2 regions of the Phenylobacterium sp. GW823-FHT02A09 genome follow, and region 1 is predicted to be linked to the other one. Evidence: predicted binding sites of a transcription regulator. Region 1 holds the regulator's gene; the other holds the start of a gene.

Region 1 (18,618 bases):
ACATCGGCGCGCCGACCGGGATGGCGGTGACCGAGCCGACCCGCGCGGGGAAGTACCCGACCTCGCGGCCGTCCCGCTTCAGCACCGCGACCTCGATCGCCCGCCGTCCGCCGCGCTGGGCGTGATCGACGGCGCGGGTCCACTGCGGCGACAGGAAGGGTGAATCCAGCGCGCCGCTCTGCAAGGCGGCCCAGCGGTCGAGGCTGGCCGGCGACAGATCCTGCGGGCGAACGATGTCGATTTCCACGGGCGCGATCCTGGAGGCGCGAGAAGCGCCGAAGTCGCGCGAACCATACCGGGCAAGTCTTTCCCGGAGGTTGCCGCAACCTGTGCTAGAGCAGGTCGCCGCGCCCCTTGGCCTTCAGCGCCTCGACCCCGGCCCGCACCGCGGCGGGCGCGTCGCGGCGGGTGACCAGCACCACGCCGTTCTCGACCACCACCACCAGGTCCTCGACCCCGGCCAGCACCACCACCGGCCCGTCGCTGCGGGCCAGGCAGTCGCGGGTCTCCACCGCCACCACCTCGCCCTCGAGCGCGTCGCCCGCCGGAGTTTTCCGCGACAGCTCCCAGAGCGCGCCCCAGTTGCCGACGTCGGCCCAGCCGATGTCGGCCTCGACCACGCTGGCGCGGTCGGTCTTCTCCATCACCGCCACGTCGATGGCGATGCTCGGCGCCGACAGGAACGCGTCGGACAGCGCCACCACGTCGCCGGTTCGCGCCGCGCCGGTGACCGCCGCCTGCGCCGCCGCCGTCACCTCCGGCGCCAGCCGCCGCGCCTCGGCCAGGAACGCGCCGGCCTTGAACAGGAACATCCCGCCGTTCCAGGTGAAGTTCGGATCGGCCACGAACTGCTGGGCGGTCGCCAGGTCCGGCTTCTCGACAAAGCGCGCCACCTTGCGGACCGCGCCCTCGCCCTTGGCCTGGATGTAGCCATAGAGCGTCGAGGGGCCGGTCGGCTTGAGGCCCAGCAGCACGATCTCGCCGGCCTCCGCGGCCGCGCGCCCAGCCTCGATCGCGCCGTGCAGCGCGGCGACGTCGGCCACGAGGTTGTCGGCGTGCATCAGCACCATCAGCGCTTCGGGATCGATGTCGGCCCCGAACGCCGCCGCCGCGACCGAGGCCGGGGCGGTGTTGCGCGGCGCCGGCTCGGTGATCAGCGCCGCCGGCGTGATCCCGACCTCCGCCAGCTGCGCGCGCGCCAGGTCGGCGTGCGCCGCCGCGCAGACCACCACCGGGGCCGCGAAGCCCTCGCCGGTCAGCCGCAGGGCGGTGTCCTGGATCAGGCTGTGCTCGCCGCCCAGCCGGTGAAACTGCTTGGGCCGCGCGGTCCGCGACAGCGGCCACAGCCGCGTGCCCGCGCCGCCCGACATCAGGACGGGAATGATCTGGGTGGTCATGTCGCAAAGCCTGAAGCGATAAAGCAAAGATGCTCCCCCGCTGGGAGAGCTGTCAGCCGGCCGGCTGACTGAGGGGGACGTTGACTCGACTTGAGAGCGATCCCCCTCCGTCGCGCTTCGCGCGCCACCTCCCCCAGGTGGGGAGGATCTAGGTTCGGAATCATGCCGGGTCGTACTCGCTGACCAGGTGGCCGGGCGCCACTTCCTTCAGCTGCGGGACATAGACCGGTCCGTCCGCCGTCAGCCGCGACGGCAGGAAGCGCAGCGCGCTCTTCGGGTCCATCGGCGAGGGCGGCTCGCCGGTCAATTTGATCCGCTGGCGGCTGCGCTCGCGTACGGGGTCGGGGATCGGTGCGGCCGACAGCAGGGCCTTGGTGTAGGGGTGCTGCGGGTCGGCGTAGAGCTGCTCGCGGCTCGCCTCCTCCATCACCCGGCCGAGGTACAGCACCATCACCCGATGGCTGATCTCGCGCACCACCGCCAGGTCGTGGCTGATGAAGATCATCGCCATGCCCATCTGCTTCTGCAGCTCGATCAGCAGGTCGATGATCTGTGCACGGATCGAAACGTCGAGAGCCGACACCGCCTCGTCGCAGATCACCAGCTTCGGCTCCAGGATCATCGCCCGGGCGATGCCGACCCGCTGGTTCTGGCCGCCCGACAGCTCGTGCGGATAGCGGTTGATCAGCGCCGTCGACAGCCCCGCCCGCTCCATCATCTTGCGCACCTGCGCCTCGCGCGCCGCGCCCTTCAGCTCGGGGCGGAACACCGCCAGCGGCTCGGCGATGGAATCGCCGATGGTCATGCGCGGGTCGAGACTGGCCAGCGGGTCCTGGAACACGATCTGCATGTCGCGGCGCGCGGCGCGCATCGACTCGCGCTCGGCGTGGGTGATGTCGCGGCCCAGCACGCTGACCGCGCCGCCGGTGGCCGGGATCAGGTTCAGCACCGCCCGCGACAGGGTGGACTTGCCGCAGCCGCTCTCGCCGACCACGCCCAGGGTCTCGCCCTGGCGCACCTTGAACGAGACGCCGTCGACGGCGCGCAGCGCGGCCTTGGCGCCGAACAGGCCCTGGTGCACCGGGAAGTGGACCTCGATGTCCTGGGCCTCGACCACCACCGGGGCGTCGGCCGCGACCGGATCGAGCGTCGGGCGTCCGCCGCGGTCGTCGCGGTCCAGCCGCGGGATCGCCGCCAGCAGCGCCTGGGTGTAGGGGTCCTTCGGCGCGGCGAACAAGGCCTTGGCCTCGCCCTCCTCGACATAGGCCCCGTCTTTCATCACGCAGACCCGGTCGGCCAGCCGCGCGATGACGCCCATGTCGTGGGTGATCAGCACCATCGCCGTGCCGGTCTCGCGTCCCAGCTCGGCCATCAGGTCGAGGATCTCGGCCTGCACGGTGACGTCCAGCGCCGTGGTCGGCTCGTCGGCGATCAGCAGCTCGGGCGCACAGGCCATCGCCGCGGCGATCATCACCCGCTGGCGCATGCCGCCCGACAGCTCGTGCGGATACTGCTCCATCCGCCGCGCCGCCTCGGGGATGCGCACGTACTTCAGCCACTCCAGCGCCTTGGCCTTGGCGGCCTTGTCGCTCATCCCCAGGTGCAGCCGCAGCGGCTCGGCGATCTGCTCGCCGATCCGCACGTGCGGCGTCAGCGCCGTCAGCGGGTCCTGGAAGATCATCGTCATTTTCGAGCCGCGGACCTTGTTCAGCGCCCGCGGTTTCAGGCGCAGCAGCTCCTGGCCCTTGAACTTGATCGAGCCGCTCGCCTTGCCGTTGGCGGCCAGCAGGCCCATGGCCGCCATGAAGGTCTGGCTCTTGCCCGACCCGCTCTCGCCGACCACGCCCAGCACCTCGCCGCGCGCGACGCTGAGGGAGACGCCGCGCACCGCGCTGACGATCCCGTCATGGGTTTTGAAGTCGATCTTCAGATCGTCGATGGAAAGGACAGGCTCGGCCAACTCGACCTCGGCAGGAAAACAGGCGCCGACCATAGACTGGTGCGACGCCATGGCGAAACCACGCGCAGGGCCCCAAGTCTTTGGCTATACGATGGCGAACCGTGAGCGCCCCGATGAGTATCCCCCGCCCCGCCCTGTTCCTCGACCGTGACGGCGTCCTCAACGAGGACCCCGGCTATGTGCACCGCTGGGAGGACTTCCACTGGATCCCCGGCGCCCGCGAGGCCGTCGCCGCCTTCAACCAGGCCGGCTGGTGGGTGTTCGTGGTCACCAACCAGTCGGGGGTCGGCCGCGGCTACTACGCCGAGGACGACGTCATCGCCCTGCACGCCAAGATGAGCGAGAGCCTGGAGCAGATCGGCGCCCATATCGACGCCTACTACTATTGCCCGCAGCATCCCGACGCCCAGGTCGACGTCTACCGCCACCCCGACCCGCCGGACCGCAAGCCCAACCCCGGCATGCTGCTGCGCGCGATTTCCGAATGGCCGGTCGACCTGTCGCGCTCGCTGATGGTCGGCGACAAGGACTCCGACCTGGAAGCCGCCGCGCGCGCCGGCGTCCGCGCCCTGCACTTCACCGGCGGAAATCTGGCCGAGTTCCTGAAGGCCGAGGCGGTCGCGGCGTGAGCCAACCCGAGGATCTCGCGCGCTGCTACGACTTTCCACGGTTCCCCGAGTTGTTCGAATGGATCGCTGACGGCGCCCAGATCCAGTACGATCCGGCCTTCCGTGAGTTCACCGTGCCCCATGGCCAGGGCGATAGCGCCTACACCCTCGCTTGGTGCCCGATCAGCGGCCGCAGACTGCCGCGTTCTCTCCGAAGCGAGTGGTTCGACGCGCTGGAGGCCGCGGGCCTGATTTCGCCCGACACCACCCTTCCCGCCGATTTCGAGCCGCCGGCCGCCTACCGCAGCGACGCCTGGTGGCGCAACACGTCTCTCGCCGACGACATCGCGGAATCTTAGAGCCGCCGCCGCGAGACCCGGCCGAGCCAGAGCATCACCCCGACATTGGCGGCCATCCCGGCCAGCACCACCAGCATGCCGGGCCACGGCCCGCCGACCGGCAGCCACTGGAGCGCGAAGCTCCAGGGCATGGCCAGCACGATCGCTGCCACCCCGGCCAGCGGGTCCGGCTCGACGCCGAACCAGCCGCGCGAGCTGATCGGGATCAGCGCCAACGCTCCAAGGCACAGCGCCGCATAGACGCCCGCCAGCACCCGGCTCCATCTCATGGCGCCAGCTTAGGCCCCGGCGCGGCGGGGACGCTAGCCGAGGATTCCCCCGAGCGCGCCCAGCAGCCGCTGGGTCTGCGCGCCCGTACCGACCGTTATGCGCAGATAGTCGGTCGTGCGCGCCGCCCCGAAGTGGCGCACGATCACCGCCCGTTCTCGCAGCGCGGCGGCCAGTTCGGCGCCGCCACGCGCGCCATGCCGGGCGAACACGAAGTTGGCGCTCGACGGCAGCACCGTGAACCCCAGCGCCTCCAGCCCCGCGGTCAGCCGCCCGCGCTCGGCGATCACCGCCGCGCACGACGCCTGGAAGAACGCCTCATCCTCGACCGAGGCGATGGCCCCGGCCTGGGCCGGCCGTCCCAGCGGATAGGAGTTGAAGCTGTCCTTGACCCGCACAAGACCCTCGATCAGCGCCGCGTCGCCGATCGCATAGCCGACCCGCAGGCCGGCCAGCGCCCGCGACTTCGACATGGTCTGCACGACCAGGAGGTTCGGGTGCTCTGCGATCAGCGGGATCGCGCTCTCGGCGCCGAAGTCGACATAGGCCTCGTCGATCACCACCGGGACGTCGGGATGCTCGGTCAGCAGCTGCTTGATCTGCCCGCGGCTCAGCGCCACCCCCGTCGGCGCGTTCGGGTTGGGCAGGATGATCGCCCCGGCCGGGCGCCGATAATGCTCGATCCGCACCGCCATCTGTTCGTCCAGCGGCACGGTCTCGAAGCCGATGCCGAACAGCCCGCAATAGACCGGATAGAAGCTGTAGGTGATGTCGGGAAACAGCAGCGGCGCCTCGCGCTTCAGCAGCGCGGCGAAGGCATGGGCCAGCACCTCGTCCGAGCCGTTGCCGACGAACACCTGGTCGGGCGTCACGCGGTGATAGCGCGCCAGGGTCTCGCGCAGGGCCCGGGCCTCGGGGTCCGGATAGAGCCTCAAGGTATCGGCCGCCTCACCCGCGATCGCCGCCATGGCCTTCGGCGAGGGCCCAGTCGGGCTCTCGTTGGTGTTCAGCTTGACCAGATCCGCGATCTTCGGCTGCTCGCCCGGCACATAGGGCTTCAGCTGGTGGGTCAGGTCGCTCCAGAAGCGGCTCATGCTCGGGTCTCGCGTTTAAGCTGGCGCTTCTAAGCAACCGCGCCGCCGCGAAGTCCATAGCGATGCTAGGCTTCCCGGCCTGTCGCGAAGGAAACCCCATGCCCAAAGCTCCCGCCGCCCCGCTCCAGCGCTCCGCCGTCCAGGCCGCCGGGGCCTGCGCCTGCGGCGCGGTGCGGCTGGAGATCGACGTGCCGGCGGTATGGGCTTGGCACGATCACTCGCGCGCCGGCCGCCGCGCGCATGGCGGGGCCTACGCCACCTATGTCGGCTCCTGGCGCTCGCGGCTGCGGATCCTGGCCGGCGAGGACTGCCTGACCCGCTACGAAGATCCCGACGCCGGAACCGCGCGCAGCTTCTGCGCCCGCTGCGGCACGCCGATGCTCTTCGAACGGCCCCGCTCGCCGAAGATGGTCAACATTCCGCGCGGCGTGTTCGAAACCCGCACCGGCCGTGAACCGCGCTACCACGTCTCGCTGACCGAACAGGCCGACTGGATCTACGACGGCGCGCCGCTCTCTCCGCTCAAGGGCTATCCGGGCGTGATGCGCGAGCGCCCGCGGCGCCGGAAGCCCGAGCCACCGATGCTGCTGGACGAGCCGTGAGACGTTGGCCCCCGGGCAAGGCGCATGCAAACTCCGCCGCATAAGGGAGCGCGCGCCATGCAGAACGTGATCGTCTACCTCGTCGGGCCGCCCGGCGTCGGCAAGTACACGGTCGGCAAGCTCGTCGCCGAGCGCCTCTCTGCCAAGCTTCTCGACAACCATTACTGGAGCAATCCGATCCTCGAAGTGGTCGAGCCGGACGGCCGGCCCTTGCCCGCGGGCGTCTGGGACCGGACCAACGACGTCCTGGCCGCGGTGCTGGAGACCATCGCGCGCTTCGGACCGGCCGGGCGCAACTACGTCTTCACCCATGCGGTCTCCGATCCTGGCGGCCATCCGCTCGACTGGATCATCGCCGGCCAGATCCTCTGGGTCGCCGAGCGGCGGGGCGCGCGCCTGCTCGTGGTCCGCCTGGCCTGCGGCGAAGACCAGCTGAGAGAACGGGTCGCCAGCGACGAGCGGCGCCTGAGGTTCAAGACCACGGACGCCGGAAACGCGGGCGCGATGGCCGCCCTCGCCCCCTTTCCGATCAACCACGACTGGGTTCTGGACCTGGACACCAGCGGCCTCAGCGCCGACGAGGCCGCCGATCGGATCGAGCGCGAACTCAGGTCCCGCCCGCAGCCGTAAGGCTCGCGCCGGCCGAGCGCCCGCCCTATCTTGCAGACACCAAGGGAAGGAGACGCCTGCCCATGTGCCGTAACATCAAGACGCTGTTCAACTTCGACCCGCCCGCCACCGACGAGGAGATCCGCGACGCCGCGCTCCAGTTCGTGCGCAAGCTGTCCGGCTTCAACGCGCCGTCAAAAGCCAACCGCCAGGCCTTCGACGCCGCCGTCGACGAGGTCGCCGACGTCGCCCGCCGGCTGTTCGAGACCCTCGAAACCACCGCCAGGCCCAAGGACCGCGAGGAAGAGGCCGCCAAGGCCAAGGCCCGCTCCGCCCAGCGCTTCGGCGCCCCGGCATGAGCGCCAGCGGCGGCTGCCAGTGCGGAGCGGTGCGTTTCCGCATCGAGGGCGAGCTCGGCGAAGCCTCCATCTGCCACTGCCGCATGTGCCAGAAGGCGACCGGCGGGCTCTTCGGCCCCTATGTCGGCGTCCCCGCCGGGGCGCTGGTCTGGACGCGCGGCGAGCCCAGGCGCTTCCAGAGTTCGAACAAGGTGATGCGCGGGTTCTGCGGCGACTGCGGCACGCCGCTCACCTACGAGTACGGCGACAGCGAGGTCGGCCTGGCCATCGGCGCCCTCGACCGGCCAGCGCAGGCGCCGCCCGGCGTGCAGCTGGCGTCTCAGGCTGAACTGCCCTTCGTCTCGCACCTGGCGGACCTGCCGGTCCATGCCATGGATGAACCGCGCGCCGCGGCGCATCTCGCCGGCATCGTCTCCTACCAGCACCCCGACCACGACACCGCCGAGTGGCCGCCTCCCCGCAACCCATAGGGGTGTTCGTTAAGCGCTACGCTGCATGCTGGCGCCCATGAGCTTTGGAAAACGCAGCGTTGCCACGGTCGCACCGCCCCGCCGAGCCAGTCCGCGCGCCTCATCGCCGCGGCCGGCTGGAAGGCCGGGCTGGTGGTCGACCTACCTGTTGGGGCTGCTCGCCGCGGCGGCGGCCCACATGCTCATGGCCCTCTTCCTGGCCGCCTATATCAGCCAGCGCTCGGACTATGGCTTCGCCTATACCTTCATCAGCACGGCGCTCGGCATCGTCGGGATCATGATCGTCTACGTTCCGCTGTTCGCGGTGGCCGGTGCGGTCCTGCGATGGCTGCGGGTCACGTCGATCACGATCTATCTGCCGGCGGTCCTCGCCCCGCCCTTGCTGTCGCTCCACTGGCTGTTGGTCGCGACGACGGACGGCGACCACGCCAAGGGCGCATTGAGCACGGCCCTCGCAGTCCCGAGCGCGCTCGCCGCGGCGCTGACGATGGCCTGGCGTAACCGCGCCCGAGCGTGACCATTTCGTCGCAAGAGAACGATTCCACCCCCCTTTCGTCCAATTCTCGCTAAAAACGACCCGACAGCTCTTGCGTAGTCGCAAACATGTCCTTATGTGCACCGCAACAATTGCTGCGCCGCACACAAAGGAGATGGGCATGGCCAACGCTATCGAACGCGTCATCGACTGGATGCTGGGCCCCTTCGCCCGCGAACTCGCGCGCATGCCGGCATCGTCGTTCCGCTATCTGCTGAACGGCTTCTAGACGTCCCGCGGCGCCCCTCCCTCCCCCAGCCGCACGTCTAGACACGAGAACCCCGCCCCGTCCTCCCCGGGGCGGGGTTTTTCGTTTTGGGGCATGGCGCAAGAGAAAGGGGGCCGGCTGATCCAGCAAACCCCCTCATGTCAGCCGTCCGGCTGACGGCTCCCCCAGCGGGGGAGCAACGTCGAACGCCTTACTTGGCGGTCGCCGCGCGCTGGGCTTCGCAGAGCTCGCCGATACCCTTGCGGGCCAGGCTGAACAGCGCCTCGAACTCGTCCTGGCTGAAGCCGCGCTTCTCGCCGGTCGCCTGGATCTCGACGATGTCGCCCTTGCCGGTCAGCACGAAGTTGGCGTCGGCCTCGGCGTTGCTGTCCTCTTCGTACTCCAGGTCCAGCACCGGCGTGTTCTTGTAGACCCCGCAGGAGATCGCCGCGACCTGGTCGACGATCGGGTCCTTGGAGATCACGCCCTCGTCCAGCAGGTACTGGGTCGCCATCCGCAGCGCCACCCAGGCGCCGGTGATCGCCGCGGTGCGGGTGCCGCCGTCGGCCTGGATCACGTCGCAGTCGATGGAGATCTGCCGCTCGCCCAGCGCGACCGGATCGATCACCGCGCGCATCGAGCGGCCGATCAGCCGCTGGATCTCCTGCGTGCGCCCCGACTGCTTGCCTTCCGAGGCCTCGCGGCGGCCGCGGGTGTGGGTGGCGCGCGGCAGCATGCCGTACTCCGCCGTGACCCAGCCCACGCCGCGGCCGCGCATGAAGCCCGGCACCCGCTCTTCGACGCTGGCGGTCACCAGCACCTTGGTGTGGCCGAAGCTGACCAGGCACGAGCCCTCGGCATAGCGGTTGACCCCGGTCTCCAGGGTCACGGTGCGGAGCATGTCGGGGGTGCGGTCGGAGGGGCGCATGGGTGGTCCTGGAAACTATGGGGTCTGGCGTCTTGCGTTTGGCGGCTTATCCTAGATGAGAGAGGTTCCGTCCATGGCCCTGACCGAGCACCGCCGCCCATCGTGACCAGCCCGCTGCTTTCCCCTGGGCCGTCGCTGGGCGAACTCGACGACCGCGCCCGCGAGATTTTCCGCCGCGTGGTCGAGAGCTACCTGGAGACCGGCGAGCCGGTCGGCTCGCGCACGCTCTCCAAGGGCGGCGTCCACCTGTCGCCGGCCTCGATCCGCAACACCATGCAGGACCTGACCCAGCTCGGCCTGCTGGGCGCGCCGCACGTCAGCGCCGGGCGGGTGCCGACCCATGCGGGCCTGCGGCTGTTCGTCGACGGCCTGCTCGAGGTCGGCGACGTCGCCGAGGAGGACCGCCGCAACATCGAGGCCCGGCTCTCGGCCAAGGGCCGCAACTTCGAAGAGGCGCTGAACGAGGCCTCCGCCATCCTCTCCGGCCTGGCCGGCGGGGCCGGCATCGTCGTCACCCCGGTGCGCGACGCCGGCGTCAAGCACGTCGAGTTCGTCGCCCTGTCGGCCGACCAGGCGCTGGCGGTGATGGTGTTCGAGGACGGCGTCGTCGAGAACCGGCTGATGCGGCTGGCGGCCGGCGTCACCCCCTCCTCGCTGCAGGAGGCGTCCAACTTCATGAACGCCCGGCTGCGCGGCCGCACCCTCGGCGAGGCCGGGCTCGAGATCCGCAACGAGCTGGACGCCGCCCGCCGCCAGCTCAACGAGACCGCCGCCCGTCTGGTCGAGGACGGCATGGCCGCCTGGAGCGGCGGCGACGGCGCCGACCGCGCCCTGATCGTCCGCGGCCGCGCCAACCTGCTGGGCGACCGCGAGACCCTCGACGATCTCGAACGCGTGCGCATGCTGTTCGACGACCTCGAACAAAAGGAGCAGTTGATCGGTTTGCTCGACGACGTGCGGGACGCCCAGGGCGTGCGGATCTATATCGGCGCCGAAACGCGACTCTTTTCCCTTTCGGGTTCCGCCGTCATCGCCGCGCCCTATATGACGGGCCGGCAAAAGGTGTTGGGCGCGATCGGCGTCATCGGTCCCGCCCGCCTAAACTATGCCCGGGTCATCCCGCTGGTGGACTATACCGCCCGCGTGCTGTCCCAGGTGACGAACGCTTAGAGGATTACAAGATGTCCGACGATCAAACGCCGGCCGAAGAATTCAACGAAGTCGCCGACGCGGCCATCGAAGAGATCATCGCCCTGAAGGCCGAGGTCCAGGCCCTCAAGGACCAGATGCTGCGCGTCGCCGCCGACGCCGAGAACGCCAAGCGCCGCGCTGAGCGCGAGGCCAACGACGCCCGCGCCTTCGCGATCCAGAAGTTCGGCCGCGACCTGCTGACCGTCGCCGACACCCTCGACCGCGCCCTGGCCGCGCCGGTCGACGACCCGGCGGTGAAGAACTTCGTGGTCGGCATGGAAATGACCCAGAAGTCGCTGATCTCGGCCTTCGAGAACAACGGCCTTAAGAAGATCGACCCGCCCAAGGGCGAGAAGTTCGACCCGCACCAGCATCAGGCGATGATGGAGCAGCCGGCCCCCGACGTCGCCGCCGGCGGCGTCATCCAGGTGCTGCAGCCGGGCTACGAACTGCTCGGCCGTCTGATCCGTCCGGCCATGGTCGTGGTCGCCGCCAAGGGCTCGGGCGCCGACCTGCCGCCCGCCGCCGCCGACGCGGCGCCGGCCGCCAATCCCTACGCCGCCAATGACGGCGAGGCCGGCGGCTCGGTCGACACCAAGGCCTGAGCGAACGGGGAGGGGGCGACCTGAAGCGTCTCAGCGGCCAGGTCCGACTTCTCGCGGCCAGCCTGTCGGCCGTGGCCGGGTTCGTGGACGCCATCGGCTTCCTGCTGACCGGCGGCTTCTTCGTCTCCTTCATGAGCGGCAACTCCACGCGCCTGGCGGTGGGCCTGGCCGAGGGCGCGAGCTACGCCGGCCTGGCGCTGGCGCTGATCGCCGCCTTCGTGACCGGGGTCTCGACCGGGGCCCTGATCGGGCGCAAGGCCGGCGCCCGGCGCGGGCCGGCGGTGCTGGCCTTCGTCGCCCTCGCCCTGGCCCTCGCCGCGGTGCTGGCCGCGGTCGCCCCGCTGGCCGCCGCGATCCTGGTGCTGGCCTTCGCCATGGGCGCCGAGAACACGGTCTTCGCCCAGGACGGCGAGGTCCGCGTCGGCCTCACCTACATGACCGGCGCCCTGGTCAAGTTGGGCAAGGCGATCACCGCCGCGCTGATGGGCGGCGATCGCTTCGGCTGGGCGCCGCACCTGCTGCTCTGGCTCGGCCTGGTCGCCGGCGCCGCCCTCGGCGCCCTGGCCTTCAACCTGCTGGGCCCCGCCGCCCTCTGGCTCGCCGCCGCCGCCATGGCGGCCTTGGCGGCGCTGGCCGCGCGACTGGACCTGGCGCCCGCGGCGGCCTGAGCGGGCTCGGCTACAACGCCGCCGCCTGCTCCGCGAAGACCAGGTGCGGTAGATCCAACGGTTGGCATTCGAAACCCAGCATCGAGATCGCCGCGGTGATCTGGCCCCGGTGATGGGTGGCGTGATTGAAGACATGGAGCAGCGCCGCCGGCCTTGGAAGCGTGCGCGCCTGCCCGGTCGTCATCGTGAAGCGCAGATCGTCGGCCAGGGCCGCGTCGCTCAGGCTGTCGACATAGCCCGGCCAACGCGCGCTCGCCGCGATCAGTCGGGACGCCAGGGCGGCCCGATCGCGCTCGATCTCGGCGTCCAGCGCGACGCTCCCGGTCGCAGCCCCCATGAACCTCGGAAGCCAGATCTCGCTGTCCGTCAGCAGCAGGTGATTCAACGTTCCGTGTACGGAGCGGAAAAACAGACCGCAGGGGCGGCGATAGGCGTCTTCCGGCATGGCCGCGATGGACGCCAGCAACCGCTTCGTCGCCCATCCGTGATAGCGCGCCATCAGCGCAAGCTGGTCCTTGGCTGAGACGGTCATGATGCCCCCGCTGACGCCGCCGCGATAACCGCGTTCTGCATCAATCCCGAGGACCGGGCGGGAAACAAGCGTAACTGTAGCGGCTGCGCATCAGTACGTCGGGAACGTGCGCCGGACGCGCCCTGCACGTATTGCGCGATGCGGCCGATCAACCTAAGCGCGCCTCGCCCCGAATGTTCTCGGGGATTGGGGGGAAACCAAAATGAAACTTGCTTATCTCGGCGCGGCCGCCGCCGTCGCCGCGCTCGCCTTCGCCAGCTCGGCCTCGGCTGAAACCTACGGCGCGCTCACCGCGGGCGGCCAGGCGATGAAGTTCGACGCGCCGGCCGACGACGCCAACATCGTCACCGTCGGCGGCCGCATCGGCTGGAAGGCCAACCAGTGGCTCGGCGTCGAAGGCGACCTGTTCTTCGGTGTCAAGGACGACCGCATCCACAGCCAGCCCGACGTCGACGTGAAGGTCGACAGCGCGGCGTTCATCTATGGCGTGGTCTTCGTTCCCGCCGGCGAGAAGTTCGATCTGATCGGCCGGGCCGGCTACGGCCACCTCGCCGCCAAGGTCGAAGGCGCGGGCGTCTCGGAAGACACCAACGACGGCGCCTTCGCGGTCGGTCTGGGCGCGCAGTACAAGTTCGACGCCGCTAACGGCGTGCGCCTCGACTACACGCACTACGCGATCAAGGACGTCCCGACCAACGGCGTCACCGTCGCCTACGTCCGCACGTTCTAATGCGGAGGGAGGGGCGCCCCGGGCGTCCCTCTCGATCGCCGGCGGCTTGCGGCGGGCCGCTTTCTTGCCGGTCCGCGACAAGCGGGCTCCGTCTAGCAGACCGCGGACGCGTCCACCCGAGCTGCCCTCTGGATCGCCGCCGCCGCGATGGCTGCATTGGCGGCCCTCGCCGCGCACCTCGCTCCCGCGCCGGCGGCGCGAAACGAACCGGCGAGGCGGCAAGTTCGCGGGTGGAGCCTTCAAGGGCTTTACGGATAGCTCAACGCGTTACATATCAGCGTTACCGTCGAGCAACCTCCAGATTGGAGATTCGGTGTGGCGAGCACCTTTGAGGCGCAGTCTGGAAGAGACCAAGCGCGTCAAAATTCGTCCGGTCGGTCGTCCGGGACGGCCAAGTAGATAGACCTGCCTTTGGGCGGAGGCTGACCCAGGTTCAAGGGCAGAAGTCAGAAAGGCCGGGTCGCTCCCGGCTGGTTCAACAATTTTTCGGCCACAACCGGCTGATCGCGGTCGGCCTCGACACGGGATAGCGCCAAATGCTGGCTCCCAAATTCGAGGTAAGCTTGGTCATCGATGTCGCTCGCGTCATCGAACTGATCCTGCTCATTCTCCTTCTGCTATCCAACGGATAGCGCGGGCGGCCCACCTCTTCGCCGAGGTGGGCCAATCCTGGACATCTCGGCAGAACCGCCGGGTCTCAGAGCATCACCAGCTTCCCGCCGCCCATGGCGATCAACGACCGCTCGCCCGACGGGCCCGGGAACGCCGCCTGCCAGGCTTCATAGCCGCTGGATCCCGCCCAGACCTCTAGTCGCACGCCCCCGGCAAACGTGATCGTCAGGTCGGCCGTGACCTCGGCGATTTTGACGGCCTCGACTTCGACCTCCGCCAACAGCCGGTTGGCCGACTCCGCTGCGTCTACCGGCTGCGGCAGCCCGAACGACTCACCGTCGTCGGCGTCAGTGACCAGCACGCCTTCCGGCCCGACCAGCCGCCACGGCGAACTGACGGCGAGGCGGCATCCGGCGCCGAACTCAAAGCTCCAGTCATGCTCGCGTCGGCGTACGGAACACCAACGGCCTAGCAGCGCGGTCTGAAATTCCTCCACCGGATCAGGTGCCCCGCCTCGCCAGTCCGTACGCGACCACGTCGCAGACCTCGTCGGCGATCTGGCGCGGGGTGAGCGGGTAGTCGGCCGGCAGCCACTTGGGCAGCCATAGGAAGATCCCGGCCGACACCTCGCCGACGAACACCGAGTCGCACGGCAGCACCGAGCCGTCGGCGATGCCCTGGCGCAGGCTGCGGTTCGAGGTCATCCGCAGCCGCTGGCCGGCGCGCTCGAACGCCGCGCGGTCGTCCTCCGCCAGCGCCAGCCGCCCCGGCTGCAGCATCAGCGGCGAGGCCGGCCCGGCCTGCGCCTGGACGTTCAGGTGCAGGGCGATCAGCGCCTTGTCGAAGCCGTCGCGGCCCTGCTCGACGGCGGTGTCCATGATCAGGTCGTAGACCTCGAAGGCGCGCCGGTAGCAGCGGGTGACCAGGTCGGCCTTGTCGTCGAAATAATGATAGACTGCGCCCTTGGTCGCCCCGACTTCGGCCCCGATGTCGTCCAGCGAGGCGCCGTCGATGCCGCGCTGGTTGAACAGCCGCGAGGCCGCCGCGATCAGCTGGGCGATCTTGATCTCGTTGGTCTGCTGGCGGTCGAAGGCGTTGAACGAGCGGGCGGTCAGCGCCTCCATGTCCAGCGCGCACAACGGCGTCTCGCGCGGCCCCGCGGCGAAGCCGTTCAGCATCAGGTCGACGATCGCCCCGGCGATCCGCCGCCGCGCCGCGCGCCCGTCGCGATAGCCGAGCCAGCCGGCCGACAGCCGGCCCCAGGAGATCATCCCGACCAGCGCCTGCGCGGCGATCTCGCTGTTGCAGGCCCGCAGGAGCCCCGCCGCCGCCCCGTCTTCCAGCCAGCCGCGCAGCCGCGCCACGTTGCGCGCCTGCAGCTCGCCGATCACCCGTCGCTGGGCGTCGGGCAGGAAGTCGACGTCGCTCAGCACCGCCTGCGGCGGCCGCTCATAGGCCAGCTGCGCCTCGACCAGGGCCGCCAGCCGCTCGCGCGGGTCCTCGCTCGCCTCGGCGGCGGCGGCCAGGTCGTCGGCGTTCGCCTCGCAGGCCCGCTGATAGGCCCCGAACACCAGATCGGTGCGGTCGGCGACGTAGTAGTAGAGGGCGTTGCGCGACAGGCCGACACGCTCGGCCACGTCGTTGATCACCACGCCGCCCGCGCCCATGGCGTTGATCTCGCGGGCCGCCTCGGCGAACAGCAGGTCGCGCTTGGCCGCGCGCTTGCGCGCCGGTTTGCCGTTCCCCTGATCGCCAGCGCCCGCCATCGGCCGTTCGTCGCGCCTTCGCCGCCTTTCGTCAATCCGTACACCACACATACGCAAGTGTCGAAGTTTCTTGACGGCTCGATTTGGGCGTGTCGTTATCCGCGCAAACTCAAGTGTCGAAAAAAGGCGCGCCAACGAGCGACGCCGATTTGCGGGGAGGGAACGATGCGAAATTCCATGCACATGCGCGCTCGGCTGCTGGCCGGGGCGGCGGCCCTGGCGATCAGCGCCGGCGCGGCGGCGGCCGCCGAGCCGGTCGAGATCGAGGCGGTGACCGTCACCGCTCAGAAGCGGACCCAGGACACCCTGGACGTCGGCCTCAACGTCGCCGTGGTCGGGGCCCAGGAGCTCGCCGACCGCCGCGTTTCCCAGGTCAGCGACCTCGTCGCCTTCACCCCCAACGTCGACATCAAGGAGAACATGCCCGGCGTGCTGCCGGTGGTGACCATCCGCGGCGTCGGCCTCAACGACTTCTCGGCGACCAACAATCCCAGCGCCGGGGTCTATGTCGACGAGGTCTATCTGAGCTCGCTGGCGCTGATGAACTTCGACCTCTTCGACCTGGAGCGGATGGAAGCGCTCAAAGGTCCGCAGGGCACGCTCTACGGCCGCAACTCCACCGCCGGCGCCATCAACATCGTCACCGCCAAGCCGAGCTTCGGCGGCGTCGAAGGGCGCCTCGCCGCTGGCTACGGGAACTATCAGACCGCCGAGATCGAGGGCATGGTCAACCTGCCGGTCTCCGACAGCTTCGCCCTGCGGTTCGCCGGCAAGGCGGTCAAGCAGGACGAGGGCTTCTTCGACAACCGCCTGCTCGGCCGCGACATCGGCCGCCGAGAAGTCGGCCTGGCCCGCGCCCAGGCGCTGTGGGCGGCCACCGAGGACGTCGAACTCCTGGTCAAGCTCGAGGTCCAGAAGGGCCGCTCCGAGGTCGGCGGCCCGGAGTTCTTCGGCGCCCTGACCCCGCCCGGCGCCCCCGCCGGCCTGGTCTGCCCCGGCTCGCCGGCCTGCATGGACTTCCAGGGCTACACCGACACCGACGGAAACCCGTTCGCCGGGGCCTGGTCGGTCGATCCGACCTATGACGTCGACCAGCGCGCCGCCACCGTGCGGCTGACCGCCGACCTCGGCTGGGCCGACCTGACCTCGGTCACCGGCTATATCGACTTCAAGCGCCAGTGGGGCGCCGACACCGACGGCGGCCCCTACCGCCAGACCGACTTCGTCGAGCGCGACAAGATCAGCCAGATCTCGCAGGAGCTGCGGCTCTCGGGCGCCACCGAGGCGACCGACTGGATCGTCGGGGTGTTCGCCTCCCGCGACCGGGTGAAGATGACCTATGACGGCTCGCTGCAGGACCTGTTCAACACCAAGCTCCTGACCTTCACCGACCAGACCGCCAAGTCGGCCGCCGCCTTCGGCAATCTCGAATGGCGCTTCGCCACGGACCTCAGCCTGGTCGCCGGCCTGCGCTACACCTGGGAAGAGAAGGCCAATGTCGGCGGCGACCTCGACCTGGTCCCGAACTGCCCGGCCAGCTTCCTCTCCATGGTTCCCTGCGGCGCCGGCCCGGTCACCCTGGCCTTCATCGACGAGACCATCGACGACACCAACTGGTCCTGGAAGCTCGGCCTGAACTGGAAGCCCAATCCACTGACCCTGGTCTACGGCTCGATCAGCCAGGGCGTGAAGAGCGGCGGCTTCTTCTCGGGCGTGGCCACCACCACCGCCCAGCTCCAGCCCTACGAGCCCGAAACCCTGATCGACTACGAGGTCGGGGTGAAGCAGCGGCTGCCCGAGCTTGGCCTTTCTTGGTCGGCCAGCGCCTTCTTCTACGACTATTCCGACGTGCAGACCTTCATCCGCGACACCTCGGGCGGGCTGCCGATCCAGCGGCTGGGCAATGTCGACGAGGCCTCGATCTACGGCCTCGACCTCGACGCCATGTGGTCGCCGGCCGCCCTGCCCGGCCTCGACCTGGTCGCGGGCCTCGGCCTGCTCAGCACCGAGCTCGGCGCCTTCGCCTCCTCGAACGGCCCCGTGCCCAAGGGCAACAAGCTCCCCGACGCGCCGGAGGTCAGCTTCACGGTCTCGGCCGCCTACAGCTTCGACCTCGGCCAGGACGCTGTCGGCCGCCTGCAGGTCGACGGCCGCTACGCCGACGACATGTTCAAGGACGCGCTCAACGATCCGCTGATCGCCACCGACGCCTACTGGGTGTGGAACGCCCGGGCCAGCGTCGCCCTGCCGAACGACTGGGAAATCGCCGTCTGGGGCAAGAACCTCGCCGACGAGGAATACGTCACCCAGGGGGTGAACAACCTGCCGCTCGGCTTCGGCTTCCGCGTCTACGGCGCCCCGCGCACGTTCGGTCTCACCGTCTCCAAGGCCTTCCAATGAGCATCCAGATCCACGGCTCCGCCGACCCCGCCTTCGCCGCCCTGGCGGCCGAGTTCGAACGCAACTTCACCGACCGCGGCGACGTCGGCGCCGCCCTCTCGCTGGTGATCGACGGACGCCCCGTTGTCGACCTCTGGGCCGGCGGCCTCGACGCGGCGCGCACGCGGCCCTGGGCCGCCGACTCGGTGGTCAACATCTGGTCGACGACCAAGGCGGTCGGCGCGCTCTGCTTCGCCATGCTGGTCGACCGCGGCCTCTGCGCCTACGACGACAAGGTCGCCCGCTGGTGGCCGCAGTTCGCCGCCCACGGCAAGGACAGCGTCACCATCGCCATGCTGCTGTCGCACCAGGCCGGCCTGTGCAGCTTCCGCGACCCGGCCGTGGTCGAGGACTTCTACGAGCTGGAGACCGCCGCCGCCCGGCTCGCCGCGACCGAGCCGCTGTGGCCGCCCGGCTCGCGCTCCGGCTATCACGCCATCTCGATCGGCGTGCTGGCCGGCGCCCTGTTCCGCCGCATCGAGGGCCGCAGCCTGACGGACTTCGTCGCCGCCGAGCTGTCGGGCCCGCTCGGCCTCGACCTCACCCTCGGCCTGCCCGAGTCCGAAGAGCCGCGGCGCGCCGAGATGATCGCCCCGCCGGAGCTGGCGACCTCGAACATGACCACCGACCTCAACCCCTCGCAGGTCGCGGCCTACCTGAACCCGGTCATCGAGCCGCT
Region 2 (11,254 bases), 290 kb from region 1:
GGCGCCAGCGGCACGGCGGGCGCGGCGTCGTCTTCGGGACGCGGCGCGCGGCGGCGTTTGACCGCGCCGGCCTTGATCTCAACCTTCGGACGCGCCCAGCCCTCCTTGTAGCTCGGCTTGGGCTTGGCCTCCGCCGCCGGACGGGCGCCGGCGCCGCGACGGCCGGTGCCGTCGTGCACCGCGTGCGCGCCGGGCGGCGCCTTGGGCGACTTGAACGACGGCCGGTCGCCGTTGGGCAGATTCTCGGGCGAGATGTACTCGACCAGCTGCTCGCGGATCACCCGCGGGCCGACTTCCTCGATCTGGCCGATCGGCAGCGAGCCGAGCGCGAACGTGCCGTAGGACATGCGGATCAGTCGCCCGACCTCCAAGCCCACCGACTTCAGCACCTTGCGGACTTCGCGGTTCTTGCCTTCGGCGATGGTGACGGTGATCCAGACGTTGGCGCCGCTCGGGCCGTCCTTGGCCTTGTCGATCTTGGCTTCCAGGGGGCCGTAGCGGACGCCCTCGACGGTGACGCCGTCCTGCAGCTTGTCGAGGTCGGCCTGGGTCACCCGGCCGCGGGCGCGCACCCGATAGACCCGAACAACGCCGCTGGACGGCTGCTCGAGCGCCCGGGCCAGCTCGCCGTCGTTGGTCAGCAGCAGCAGGCCTTCGGAGTTGATGTCCAGGCGGCCGATGGAGATCAGCCGCGGCAGGCCCGGCGGCAGGGCGTCGAACACCGTCGGGCGGCCCTGCGGGTCCTTGTGGGTGGTCAGCAGGTCGATCGGCTTGTGGTAGCGGAACAGGCGCGTCGGCTCGGCGGCGTCGACCACCTCGCCGTCGACCGTGAGAATATCGTCGGGGCCGACGTTCACCGCCGGGCTGGTCAGCACCTCGCCGTTCAGGGCCACGCGGCCCTCTTCAATGAGTTTTTCGACGTCTCGCCGGGAGGCTACGCCTGCTCGCGCCAGCGCCTTTGCGACGCGCTCACCTTGACCGGAGGGCGTCTGGTCGTTTCGTTGGGGGTCGTGGATCATGATCATCGCACCATGCGCATCGCGCTCGCGGCGGCGCAAGACGCCGCGTCACGCGGAGAAACTCCCGTAGGCGCCGTCGTCGTCGATCCGAGGACCGACGAGATCGTCGCCGTCGGGGCCAACGGCCCGATAGGCGCGCACGATCCGACCGCTCATGCCGAGATCGTCGCCTTAAGGCAAGCGGCCGCGAAGCTCGGGAACTACCGGCTGACCGATCTGACCCTGGTCGTGACGCTGGAACCCTGCGCGATGTGCGCCGGAGCGATCAGCCATGCGCGGATCGGCCGCGTCGTGTTCGGGGCCGAGGATCCCAAGGGCGGCGCGGTCGTGCACGGGCCGAAGTTCTTCGAGCAGCCGACCTGCCACTGGCGCCCGCAGGTCACCGGCGGCGTGCTGGCCGAGGAAAGCGCCGAGCTGCTGCGCGGCTTCTTCCGGGCGCGGCGCAAGAAGAAGGGCTGAGCATGCGGACGGCGATGCTCGTCGCGGCGCTGCTGTTCGCCGGCGCCGCCCAGGCCGCCCCGGCCGACGACGTCCAGGCGCTGGGCTGGCTGGCCGGTTCCTGGATTCAGCAGGGCGAAAACCGCACGGTGCGCGAGGTCTGGCTGGCGCCGCGGGACGGCGTCATGTCCGGCCTGTCCCAGACAAACCGTCCCGGCCGCAAGCCGTTCACCGAGTTCATGACCATCAGCGCCGAGCCCGCCGGCGCGACCTTCACCGCCCGTCTCGACGGTCAGCCGCCGACGCCCTTCGTGCTGAAGCCGGGCCCTGCCGGCCAGGCGACGTTCGAGAACCTCGCCCACGACTTCCCGCAGCGGGTGACCTACCGCCGCTGCGGCGAGGACCTCTGCGCGCGGATCGAGGGCGTTGTGGACGGCAAGCCGCAGAGCCAGGACTGGCGGTACAGACGGGCTGAGTAGCTTTGCGACGTTATCCCCGGAACAGATCGAGGAACGCCGCCAGAGCCGCCGGGTCGCCCTTCTCGATCTTGACCTTGTCGGAGGCCAGCGCCGCCTGCATCGCGCTGGGCGAGGCGAGGGCTCCGACCCAGTCGGCCTTGGTCGCGGAGACCACCAGCGGAACGTCGGCGGCCACGCCGGTCGGGGTCTCGGCGACGCCGCGGCGCACGCGGATCGTCCAATCGCCGTCGCCGGCCAACTTCAGCCCCATCGCCGCCTCGGCGTTCGCCGCCTTCTCGGCGTTCAGCCGCACTGGGAAGGTCGCCATCACCGCGGCGGCCGGCAGCCCGGCGGCCTGCGAGCCGTTCTGACGGGCGCTGATGATCTGGGCCCAGCCGGGCGCCTTCTTCTCGAGCTCGGCGGCGCGCTCAAGGTAATAGTTGCGGCCATTGGGCGAGACGCTGTCGTAGCCGAGCTGGCGGAACGCCTTGGCCTGCAGCGCGTCGGCCTGCGGCTTCAAAGCCGCATCGGCGCGGCCGACATAGCCGGTCAGCTCGGCCGTCCACTTCCAACGCCCCTCGTCGAAGGCCTTCTGCGCCGCAGCCAACGCCGGAGCTGCGCCGCCGGCCAGGTCGACCACCTCCTTGGCCCGCACGTCCGGCGCGTCGAACGACAGGCTGGCCGGGTCGCCGCCGAACCAGCCCATGTAGCCGGCGAAGATCGAGCGCACCGACCATTCGACCGTGCCGTAGTGCTCGAAGAGGTACGGGTCGGCGGCGAGGTGAGCGGGCAGCTTCACTTTCTCGACGATCTCGTCCGGGGTCAGGCCCTGGTTCATCCAGCGGACCGTCTGGTCGTGGGTGAAGCGGATGGCGTCGCGATAGTTGGTCAGCTCGGTGGCGATCGCCTGCGCCCCGACGATCGGCCGGGTGTGCGAGGGGACCAGCACGTCGGGCTGCAGCGCCCGCATCCGGTCGATCGAATTCGCCCACTGCACGGGGTCGCGGTAGCTGGTGCCGCGGATCGTGTAGAGGTTGGGGAAGGCCTTGTAGATGTTGTCGCCGGGGAACAGCACCTTGCGATCGGGCATCCAGACCAGGATCTGGTCCTCGGTCTCGCCGGGCGCATGCTCCAGCACGAACTTCTCGCCGCCGAGGCTGATCTCCAGCTTGTCCGCGAACACCGTGTTGGGCGGAATGAAGCCGCCGGCCCCGCCGCCGCTGAACGCCGAGAGGTAGGGCCCGATCCCGACGCTGACGAAGCCCTCCGGCGTGCCCTTGGGCAGGAAGACGCCGTACATCCGCGCGGCGCGGGCGGCGATGGCCGGGGCGGCGACGCCGTTCCACTTGGCCGCCTCGCGCAGCAGGGTGTCGTGGGCGATGATCTTGGCGCCGTCCGCCACCGGGAAGCCGCGGGCGCCGTTGATGTGGTCGTTGTGGTTGTGAGTGTAGATCACCCCGACGATCGGCTTGCCGCCGGCGTGCGGCGCAAACTGTTCCCAGACCTTCTTGGCCTCGTCCAGGCTGTCGGTGGTGTCGATGATGACGACGCCGGTCTTGCCGACGACCATGATCGAATTGGCGATGCCGTAACCGACCGCCGAGAAGATCCCCGGCGCCGGTTCATAGACCTTGGGCGGGGCGAACTCGGCGGTATGGGCGGCCAACGAGGGCGCGATGCGCGGGGCCGGCTCGTGGGCGTAGGCGGCGCCGGCGGCGGCCAGCGCGGCCGTCAGCGCGGACGTTTGGGCCAGCATGCGGATCATCGAGGTCGCTCCCTATTGGCATTATGCACGCCAATTGGAGCCGGGCACCCGTAGCGGTCAAGGCTTGCCAGCGCAAAACCCCGCCCCGAAGATGGCCCCATAAGTTAGATCATAAGGGAGAAACGACATGGGATTGCTGACCGGCAAGGTCGCCATCATTACGGGCGCGGGCAACGGCCTGGGCGAGGCCTACGCCAAGCTGTTCGCCAAGGAAGGCGCAGCGGTCGTGGTCAACGACCTGGGCGGGCCGCGCGACGGCTCCGGCTCCGACAAGGGCGCGGCGCAGAAGGTCGTCGACGACATCATCGCCGCGGGCGGCCGCGCGGCGGCCAACACCGACGACGTCTCGACCCTCGAAGGCGGCGAGAACATCCTGAAGACCGCCCTGGATAATTTCGGCCAGGTCGACATCCTGGTCTGCAACGCCGGAATCCTGCGCGACAAGACCTTCGCCAACACCACCGAGCAGGACTGGGACCTGGTCGTGAAGGTGCACCTGAAGGGCACCTACTGCTGCACCATGCCGGTGTGGAAGTGGATGAAGGACAACGGCAAGCCCGGCGTCATCATCATGACCTCGTCGACCTCGGGCCTTTACGGCAACTTCGGCCAGTCGAACTACGGCGCGGCGAAGGCCGGCATCTACGGCTTCATGCGCGTGCTCTCGATCGAAGGACGCAAGTACGGCATCCGGGTCATGGGCCTGGCGCCGGGCGCCTTCACCCGTATGACCTCCGACCTGCCGGGCTTCCGCGACAAGGAGCCGGACGCCATGGCGCTGCCGGAGAACATCGCGCCGGGCGTGCTGTTCATGGCCTCGGACCTGGCTGCCGACCACACCGGCAAGGTGCTGGGCGTTTCGTCCCGCGGCGTCCGTGAGATCAAGATGCTGCAGACCGACGGCTTCACGCCCGGGCGCCCCTACACTGCCCAGGAGGTCGCCGAGCACGCGTCCGAGGTGTTCTTCCCAGCCGCTCAGGAAAAGACCGCGGCCAGCGCCTGACCCTACGTGTCATCCGGTCTTCGGCTGCCCGAAACCGGGATGACGCTCTAGGCGAACACGGTCAGCCGTTCGTCCAGTCTCTGGCGAACGGCTGGCCACTCCGGCGCCAGGATCGAGAAGATCACCGTGTCGCGGATGCGGCCGGTCCAGGTCTCGCGGTCCTGGCGAAGGATCCCTTCCTGCACCGCGCCGAGCTTCGTCACCGCCGCGCGCGAGCGGGCGTTGATGGCGTCGACCCGATAGACCACCCGTCGTGCGCCGCTGTCGAAGGCGTGCCCCATCATCAGCCGCTTGGCCGCCGGGTTGACCGCCGCGCCGCGGACGTCGGGCCGATAGTAGGTGCCGCCGACCTCCAGCACCGCATTGGCCGGATCGATCGCGTAGAAGGTCGTCAGGCCGACCAGCCTCTCGCCGGCTACGACCGCGTACGGCTGAGTGTTCCCCGCGGCCTGATCGTTCCGCAGCTTGGCCCAGGTCGGATCGAAGTGCTCGTTGGCCCAGGAGAACGGGTAGAGGTCGGTCCAGATGTCCTGATCGGCGTTGCAGGCCTCGCGAAGCGCGTCGCGATGCCCGTCAGCCATGGGCTCCAGCCGCACGAAGCGGTTCTCCAGCACCTTCGGTTCGACCTGCATCACGCGCCTCTCAGGAACAGTTGAGCGGCCTGGATCAGATAGAGCACGCCGATGCCGGTCACGATCCACTTCGTCCAGCTCTTGAAGTCCACATCGGTGATGCGGTCGAGGATCCGGCCTCCGACCACGGTGCCGGCCATCGACAGCGGAATGGCGATGGCGAACATCCACCACGGCGGCATGCCGGCGGTCTTGGCCGTCAGCAGGGGCGCACCGTAGACGAGGATCTTGGCCAAGTGTGCGAACACCTGGGTCGCCGCCTTGGTGGCGACGATGGCGTGGCGGGTGAGGCTGGTGCGGACGAAGAAGATGTCCAGCAGCGGCCCGGCCACCCCGGCGGTCAGATTGAGCCCGGTGACCATCAGGCCCGAGGCGAAGGCCTGCGGCGGACGGGCGGCGTCGAGGTTGATCCAGCGCTGCGGCAGCCACAGCAGGAAAGGCACCAAGCCCATCAGCAGGTAGAGCACCGGCTTGGACGGGACGAGGGAGATCATCGCCACTATGCCGCCCGCGGCGGCCGAGGCGATGGCGTACCAGCCGACGATGTCCCAGCGCACATGCTGGCGGTGCAGGATGGCGCGCCAGCCGTTGGCGACCAGCTGAAGAACGCCATGGCTCACGAAGGCGGCCGAGACGGGGAGCACCAGCGCCAGCCCCCCCATCAGCACGAGGCCGCCGGCCATGCCGAATACGCCGGACAAGGTCGCGGTGATGAACGCCAGAGCGATCAGGAAGAGAGCCGGTAGCAGCCCCATGGATAGTCCTCCAGGTTGCGAGCGGCTCGGAAGGGGGACACAGGCCCCCGACTCCACCGGCCAGCTGCGCGACACGCGCGCGGGAAAGAGGTCGCCCGCTGCGGCTCCCGGCGATCGCGCCGGTCGGAGGTTCGCTGTGGGCGAACCCCTGCATACACCCAACAGGCGTGGCTGTCAGAGGGCCTTGTAGAAGTAGGTGGTGGCGCAGGGCGTCCCGTCGGGCATCAGGGCGTAGTTCGGGATCACCCCGACCCTGGTCCAGCCGAGCCGGGCGTAGAGCCGTTCGGCGTCGCCGCCGGTGACGGTGTCGAGCACCAGCAAGGTCAGGCCGAGATCGCGGCCCGCCGCTTCGGCGGCGGCCAGCAGCGCCTGCGCCGCGCCGCGTTGTCGCCCGCGCCGGTGCACCAGCATCTTGGCGACGTCGCCGCGGTGCGGCTGGTTGGGCGTGCCGGCGCCGATCACCTGCACCACGCCGAACGCGCCCTCGTCGTCCTCGGCGACCAGCACCGCGCGCCCGTCGCCGGCCTGGGCCGCGGCGGCGCGTTTCCAGAAGTCCGTCGCCTCGTCCAGCGTCAGGTCGGCCATGAACGAGACCGAGGCCCCGCCGTCCACGCAGTCCTTCAGCACGACGCCGAGGGCCGGGGCCGCGCGCAGGGTTTCGTCGGCGCTCAGCCGTCTGATGCGGAAGCTCATGCCGAATCCTAGGCCGAGCCGGACGCGGCGGTCGATGGCGGCCGGACGAAGAAAAAGGCCCCGGTCTCCCGGGGCCTGATCCTGTGCAGCCTGGTCAGCCGGCGCCTAGTTGCGGAACACCGCGGCGCTCGACGGGTCGACCGGCATTTCGCGGTACTGGCGGACCTCGTTGCGGCCCACGACCATGTGGTGCACCTCGTCCGGGCCGTCGGCCAGGCGCAGGGTGCGGGTCGAGGTGTACATCCGGGCCAGCGGGGTCTTTTGGCTGACGCCCAGGGCGCCGTGCATCTGAATGGCCTGGTCGATGATCAGGCAGACGCGTTCCGGCACCATGGCCTTGACCATGTGGATCCAGATCCGGGCTTCGTCGCGCGGCAGGATGTCCATGGCCTTGGCGGCCTTCAGGACCATCAGGCGCATGGCTTCGATCTCGATGCGGGCGCGGCTGACGATCTCGATGTTGCCGCCCAGCTGGATGATCGGCTTGCCGAACGCCTCGCGGGTCAGGCCGCGGGTGACCAGCAGGTCGAGGGCCTTCTCAGCCTGGCCGATGGCGCGCATGCAGTGGTGGATACGGCCCGGACCCAGGCGCAGCTGGCTGATTTCGAAGCCGCGGCCTTCACCGAGCAGCATGTTCGAGGCCGGCACGCGGACGTTGTCGAACACGATGTGCATGTGGCCGTGCGGCGCGTCCGGGTCGCCGAAGACGTTCATCGGGCCGAGGATCTTCACGCCGGGCGCGTCGGTCGGCACCAGGATCTGCGACTGACGCAGGTGGGGCGGGCCGTCGGGGCTGGTCTGGACCATGGTGATCATGATCTTGCAGCGCGGGTCGCCGGCGCCCGAGATGTAGTGCTTCTCGCCGTTGATCACGTACTCGTCGCCGACCAGGGTGGCGCGGGTGTTGATGTTCTTGGCGTCCGACGAGGCGGCGTTGACCTCGGTCATCGCGAAGGCCGAGCGGATCTTGCCAGCCAGCAGGGGCTCGAGCCACTGCTTCTTCTGTTCCGGGGTGCCGACGCGCTCCAGCACTTCCATGTTGCCGGTGTCCGGGGCGGCGCAGTTCATCGTTTCCGACGCCATCGGGTTCTTGCCGAGCTCGACGGCGATGTAGGCGTAGTCGAGGTTCGACAGGCCTTCACCGGTGTGCGCGTCGGGCAGGAAGAAGTTCCAGAGGCCGGCGGCCTTGGCCTTGTCCTTGGCCGCTTCCAGCACTTCCAGCTGGCCGGGCGCGTAGCTCCAGATGTCGGTCTTGCCCTCGCCCAGGCGGTGGAATTCCTCGGACATGGGCTGGACCACGTCCTTGATGAATTGCTTCACCTGATTGTAGAGCGGCAGCGCCTTGTCCGACATGCGCAGGTCGTTCAGTTCGTCCTGCACGTTCAGCGAAAAGCTAGCCTGCTTGGCGGCGGCCTCGGTCATCTGGGTCTCTCCTGCTGCGATTTTGTTGGGCGGTAGTTTTGGCCCATATTTTCGCTAAATCAAACAAGCGTTTTAATTTTACGCCGTCCAGCGTTGGCCGTGTGCGGACACACGGCCGCAAACCCTTGCGCGGCAAGGGCTGGGATCTTCGGGCGGGAATGGCGGCAGGACGGCGCGGCGCGCCGCGAGCTCAGGCGTAGAGCGGCGCAGGCAGGCTCAGCAGCACCAAGGCTGCGGCCAGGCCCAAGATGACCAGCGCGGGCGCAAGCTTCAGGAGCAGGTTCATGATCATGAAATGGGAGCGACCGGTCGGTATCGCCAGCCGCATTCCAGACATTTGTTATGGGGCTCAGCCGTGGTGGCAGACGGCTTCGATGTTGTGGCCGTCGGGGTCGAGCACGAAGGCTCCGTAGTAGGTCGGATGATAGTGCTCGCGCAGGCCGGGCGGACCGTTGTCGCGTCCGCCGGCGGCGAGCGCCGCGGCGTAGAAGGCGTCGACCGTCGCGCGGTCCGGGGCCACGAAGGCGACGTGCAGCGAACCGGTGGTCGATCCGGCGTCGCCGATCCAGAAGTAGGGCTTGCCGTCCGAGCCGTAGCCGAGATGGCTGGAGCCGCCGGTCTGCTCGGGCGTCACCTCCATCACCACGGCGACGCCGAGCGGCGCGAGCGCGGCGTCGTAGAAGGCCTTGGCCCGCTTGAAGTCGCTGACGGTCAGTCCAAGATGGTCGAGCATGGGTTTGTCCCTTCGGATGTCGACCGCCAGCCTTAGCGGCGGGACTGACGCAAACCTGTCAGCAGCCCCGCCGGTTCGCCGATTATTTCGAGGCTAGGCCCGAGGCGGTCTTGCAGACCGCCTCGACCAGGGCCTTGTCCTCGGCGCTCTTGGCCGCGCCCGGGGTCGCGGTGCGCCAAGTGGTCGACAGCTCCAGCGGCTTCTTCGGCGAATAGCCGCCGAGGCTGATCATCGACTTGCCGTTGCAGTCGACGGCGGTGACGAAGCCGACCCCGTCGGCCTTGCCCGGGCCCGACGGGCCCATGCGCGGCTCGGCGCCCGGCTTACCGACGGCCTGCATCACGACCACGCGGCCGCTCTGGACGTCGCGGTACGAGTAGTCGGCGTCATAAGACCATTCGAGGCCGTTGGCGGTCTTGGCGTAGGGGGTCCAGGTCTCGGCCTGGACGGTGGTGGCGGCGGCCAAGGCGCAGAGGCCGGCGAGCGCGAAAATGCGGCGCATGGTGGTGTACTTCTCCTGGTGTTCCCTCGGGCGCCAACCTATCTGCCGGCTGCTGCGGTAACCAAGCGGAATCAAAAACCGCCGTGCGCCGCGCTTGACTCCCTCCTGCCCCTTGCCTACCTCCGCCCTGCGTTAGCACTCAGGGGCTGCGGCTGCTAACGGCCGCGTCCGGGGTGTTGGCCAAAGCAATTTCAACCGTCCCGAACGGAGACATACATATGGCGTTTCGTCCTCTGGGAGACCGCGTCCTCGTGAAGCGCGTCGAGGAAGAAGAAAAGACCAAGGGCGGGATCATCATCCCCGACACCGCCAAGGAAAAGCCGCAGGAAGGCGAAGTCGTCGCCGTCGGCCCCGGCGCCCGTGACGACAACGGCAAGCTTCAGCCGCTCGACGTGAAGGCCGGCGACCGCATCCTGTTCGGCAAGTGGTCGGGCACCGAGGTCAAGATCGACGGCAAGGACCTGCTGATCATGAAGGAAAGCGACGTCCTGGGCGTGGTCGAGTAACCACCCCTCCTTCGTCCTTCCTCCCCATTCACACCTTTTGAAAGACGAGAAAAATGGCCGCCAAAGACGTCTATTTCTCCTCCGACGCTCGTGACCGCATGCTGCGCGGCGTCAACACCCTCGCCAACGCGGTGAAGGTGACCCTCGGCCCCAAGGGCCGCAACGTCGTGATCGAAAAGTCCTTCGGCGCTCCGCGCTCGACCAAGGACGGCGTCTCGGTCGCCAAGGAAATCGAACTGGCTGACCGCTTCGAGAACCTCGGCGCCCAGCTGATCCGCGAAGTCGCCTCGAAGACCAACGACAAGGCCGGCGACGGCACCACCACCGCCACCGTGCTGGCGCAAGCCATCGTCGTCGAAGGCCTGAAGTCGGTCGCCGCCGGCATGAACCCGATGGACCTGAAGCGCGGCGTCGACAAGGCCGTCCTCAAGGTCATCGAAGAGATCAAGTCGACCTCCAAGAAGGTCACCACCAACTCGGAAATCGCTCAGGTCGGCACCATCTCGGCCAACGGCGACACCGAAGTCGGTGAAATGATCGCCAAGGCGATGGCCAAGGTCGGCAACGAGGGTGTCATCACCGTCGAAGAAGCCAAGAGCCTGGAAACCGAACTCGACGTCGTCGAGGGGATGCAGTTCGACCGCGGCTACCTGTCGCCGTACTTCATCACCAACGCCGACAAGATGGAAGTCGAGCTGGAAGAGCCGCTGATCCTGCTCTTCGAAAAGAAGGTCTCCTCGCTGCAGCCGCTGCTGCCGGTGCTGGAAGCCGTCGTGCAGTCGGGCCGTCCGCTGCTGATCATCGCTGAAGACGTCGAAGGCGAAGCCCTGGCCACCCTGGTGGTCAACAAGCTGCGCGGCGGCCTGAAGGTCGCGGCCGTCAAGGCTCCGGGCTTCGGCGATCGCCGCAAGGCCATGCTGGAAGATATCGCCATCCTCACCGGCGGCGAGCTGATCAGCGAAGACCTGGGCATCAAGCTCGAGAACGTCACCCTCGACATGCTCGGCCGCGCCAAGAAGGTCCAGATCACCAAGGACGACACCACCATCGTGGACGGCGTCGGCGCCAAGGACGCGATCGAAGGCCGCATCGGCCAGATCAAGCGTCAGATCGAAGAGACCACCTCGGACTACGACAAGGAAAAGCTGCAAGAGCGTCTGGCCAAGCTGGCCGGCGGCGTTGCGGTCATCCGCGTCGGCGGTGCGACCGAAGTCGAAGTGAAGGAAAAGAAGGACCGCGTCGACGACGCCCTCAACGCGACCCGCGCGGCCGTGGAAGAAGGCATCGTGCCCGGCGGCGGCGTCGCTCTGCTGAAGGCCTCTAAGGTC

Evidence for each region. The regulator HrcA, encoded in region 1, represses chaperone genes, less so after heat shock. The targets are predictions, from matches to a motif close to GTTAGCANTCNNNNNNNNNGANTGCTAAC.
Region 2: groES (co-chaperone GroES) is a predicted target of HrcA. The motif match lies at 9,552-9,580, and genes of this name have one in related genera.

Annotation. Positions count from the first base shown of each region.
Region 1 covers NZ_JBXAJZ010000002.1:584,235-602,852, forward strand. The annotation lists gene AC1Q87_RS10060 (GNAT family N-acetyltransferase) at 1-247, opposite strand, end outside; gene AC1Q87_RS10065 (mannose-1-phosphate guanylyltransferase) at 333-1,397, opposite strand; gene AC1Q87_RS10070 (ABC transporter ATP-binding protein) at 1,558-3,408, opposite strand; gene AC1Q87_RS10075 (D-glycero-alpha-D-manno-heptose-1,7-bisphosphate 7-phosphatase) at 3,471-3,986, shown strand; gene AC1Q87_RS10080 (DUF6980 family protein) at 3,983-4,324, shown strand; gene AC1Q87_RS10085 (SCO4225 family membrane protein) at 4,321-4,593, opposite strand; gene hisC (histidinol-phosphate transaminase) at 4,627-5,685, opposite strand; gene AC1Q87_RS10095 (GFA family protein) at 5,784-6,287, shown strand; gene AC1Q87_RS10100 (AAA family ATPase) at 6,345-6,917, shown strand; gene AC1Q87_RS10105 (DUF2277 domain-containing protein) at 6,980-7,255, shown strand; gene AC1Q87_RS10110 (GFA family protein) at 7,252-7,725, shown strand; gene AC1Q87_RS10115 (hypothetical protein) at 7,874-8,242, shown strand; gene rph (ribonuclease PH) at 8,680-9,396, opposite strand; gene hrcA (heat-inducible transcriptional repressor HrcA) at 9,496-10,566, shown strand; gene grpE (nucleotide exchange factor GrpE) at 10,578-11,192, shown strand; gene AC1Q87_RS10135 (YoaK family protein) at 11,213-11,860, shown strand; gene AC1Q87_RS10140 (DinB family protein) at 11,871-12,392, opposite strand; gene AC1Q87_RS10145 (porin family protein) at 12,595-13,122, shown strand; gene AC1Q87_RS10150 (hypothetical protein) at 13,820-14,230, opposite strand; gene AC1Q87_RS10155 (TetR family transcriptional regulator) at 14,235-15,500, opposite strand; gene AC1Q87_RS10160 (TonB-dependent receptor) at 15,666-17,900, shown strand; gene AC1Q87_RS10165 (serine hydrolase domain-containing protein) at 17,897-18,618, shown strand, end outside.
Region 2 covers NZ_JBXAJZ010000002.1:300,902-312,155, forward strand. The annotation lists gene AC1Q87_RS08620 (pseudouridine synthase) at 1-1,025, opposite strand, end outside; gene tadA (tRNA adenosine(34) deaminase TadA) at 1,032-1,478, shown strand; gene AC1Q87_RS08630 (DUF6265 family protein) at 1,481-1,936, shown strand; gene AC1Q87_RS08635 (alkyl sulfatase dimerization domain-containing protein) at 1,947-3,680, opposite strand; gene AC1Q87_RS08640 (SDR family NAD(P)-dependent oxidoreductase) at 3,808-4,683, shown strand; gene AC1Q87_RS08645 (GNAT family N-acetyltransferase) at 4,731-5,315, opposite strand; gene AC1Q87_RS08650 (TSUP family transporter) at 5,315-6,070, opposite strand; gene AC1Q87_RS08655 (GNAT family N-acetyltransferase) at 6,245-6,763, opposite strand; gene AC1Q87_RS08660 (acyl-CoA dehydrogenase family protein) at 6,869-8,185, opposite strand; gene AC1Q87_RS08665 (VOC family protein) at 8,535-8,918, opposite strand; gene AC1Q87_RS08670 (hypothetical protein) at 9,001-9,420, opposite strand; gene groES (co-chaperone GroES) at 9,639-9,926, shown strand; gene groL (chaperonin GroEL) at 9,980-11,254, shown strand, end outside.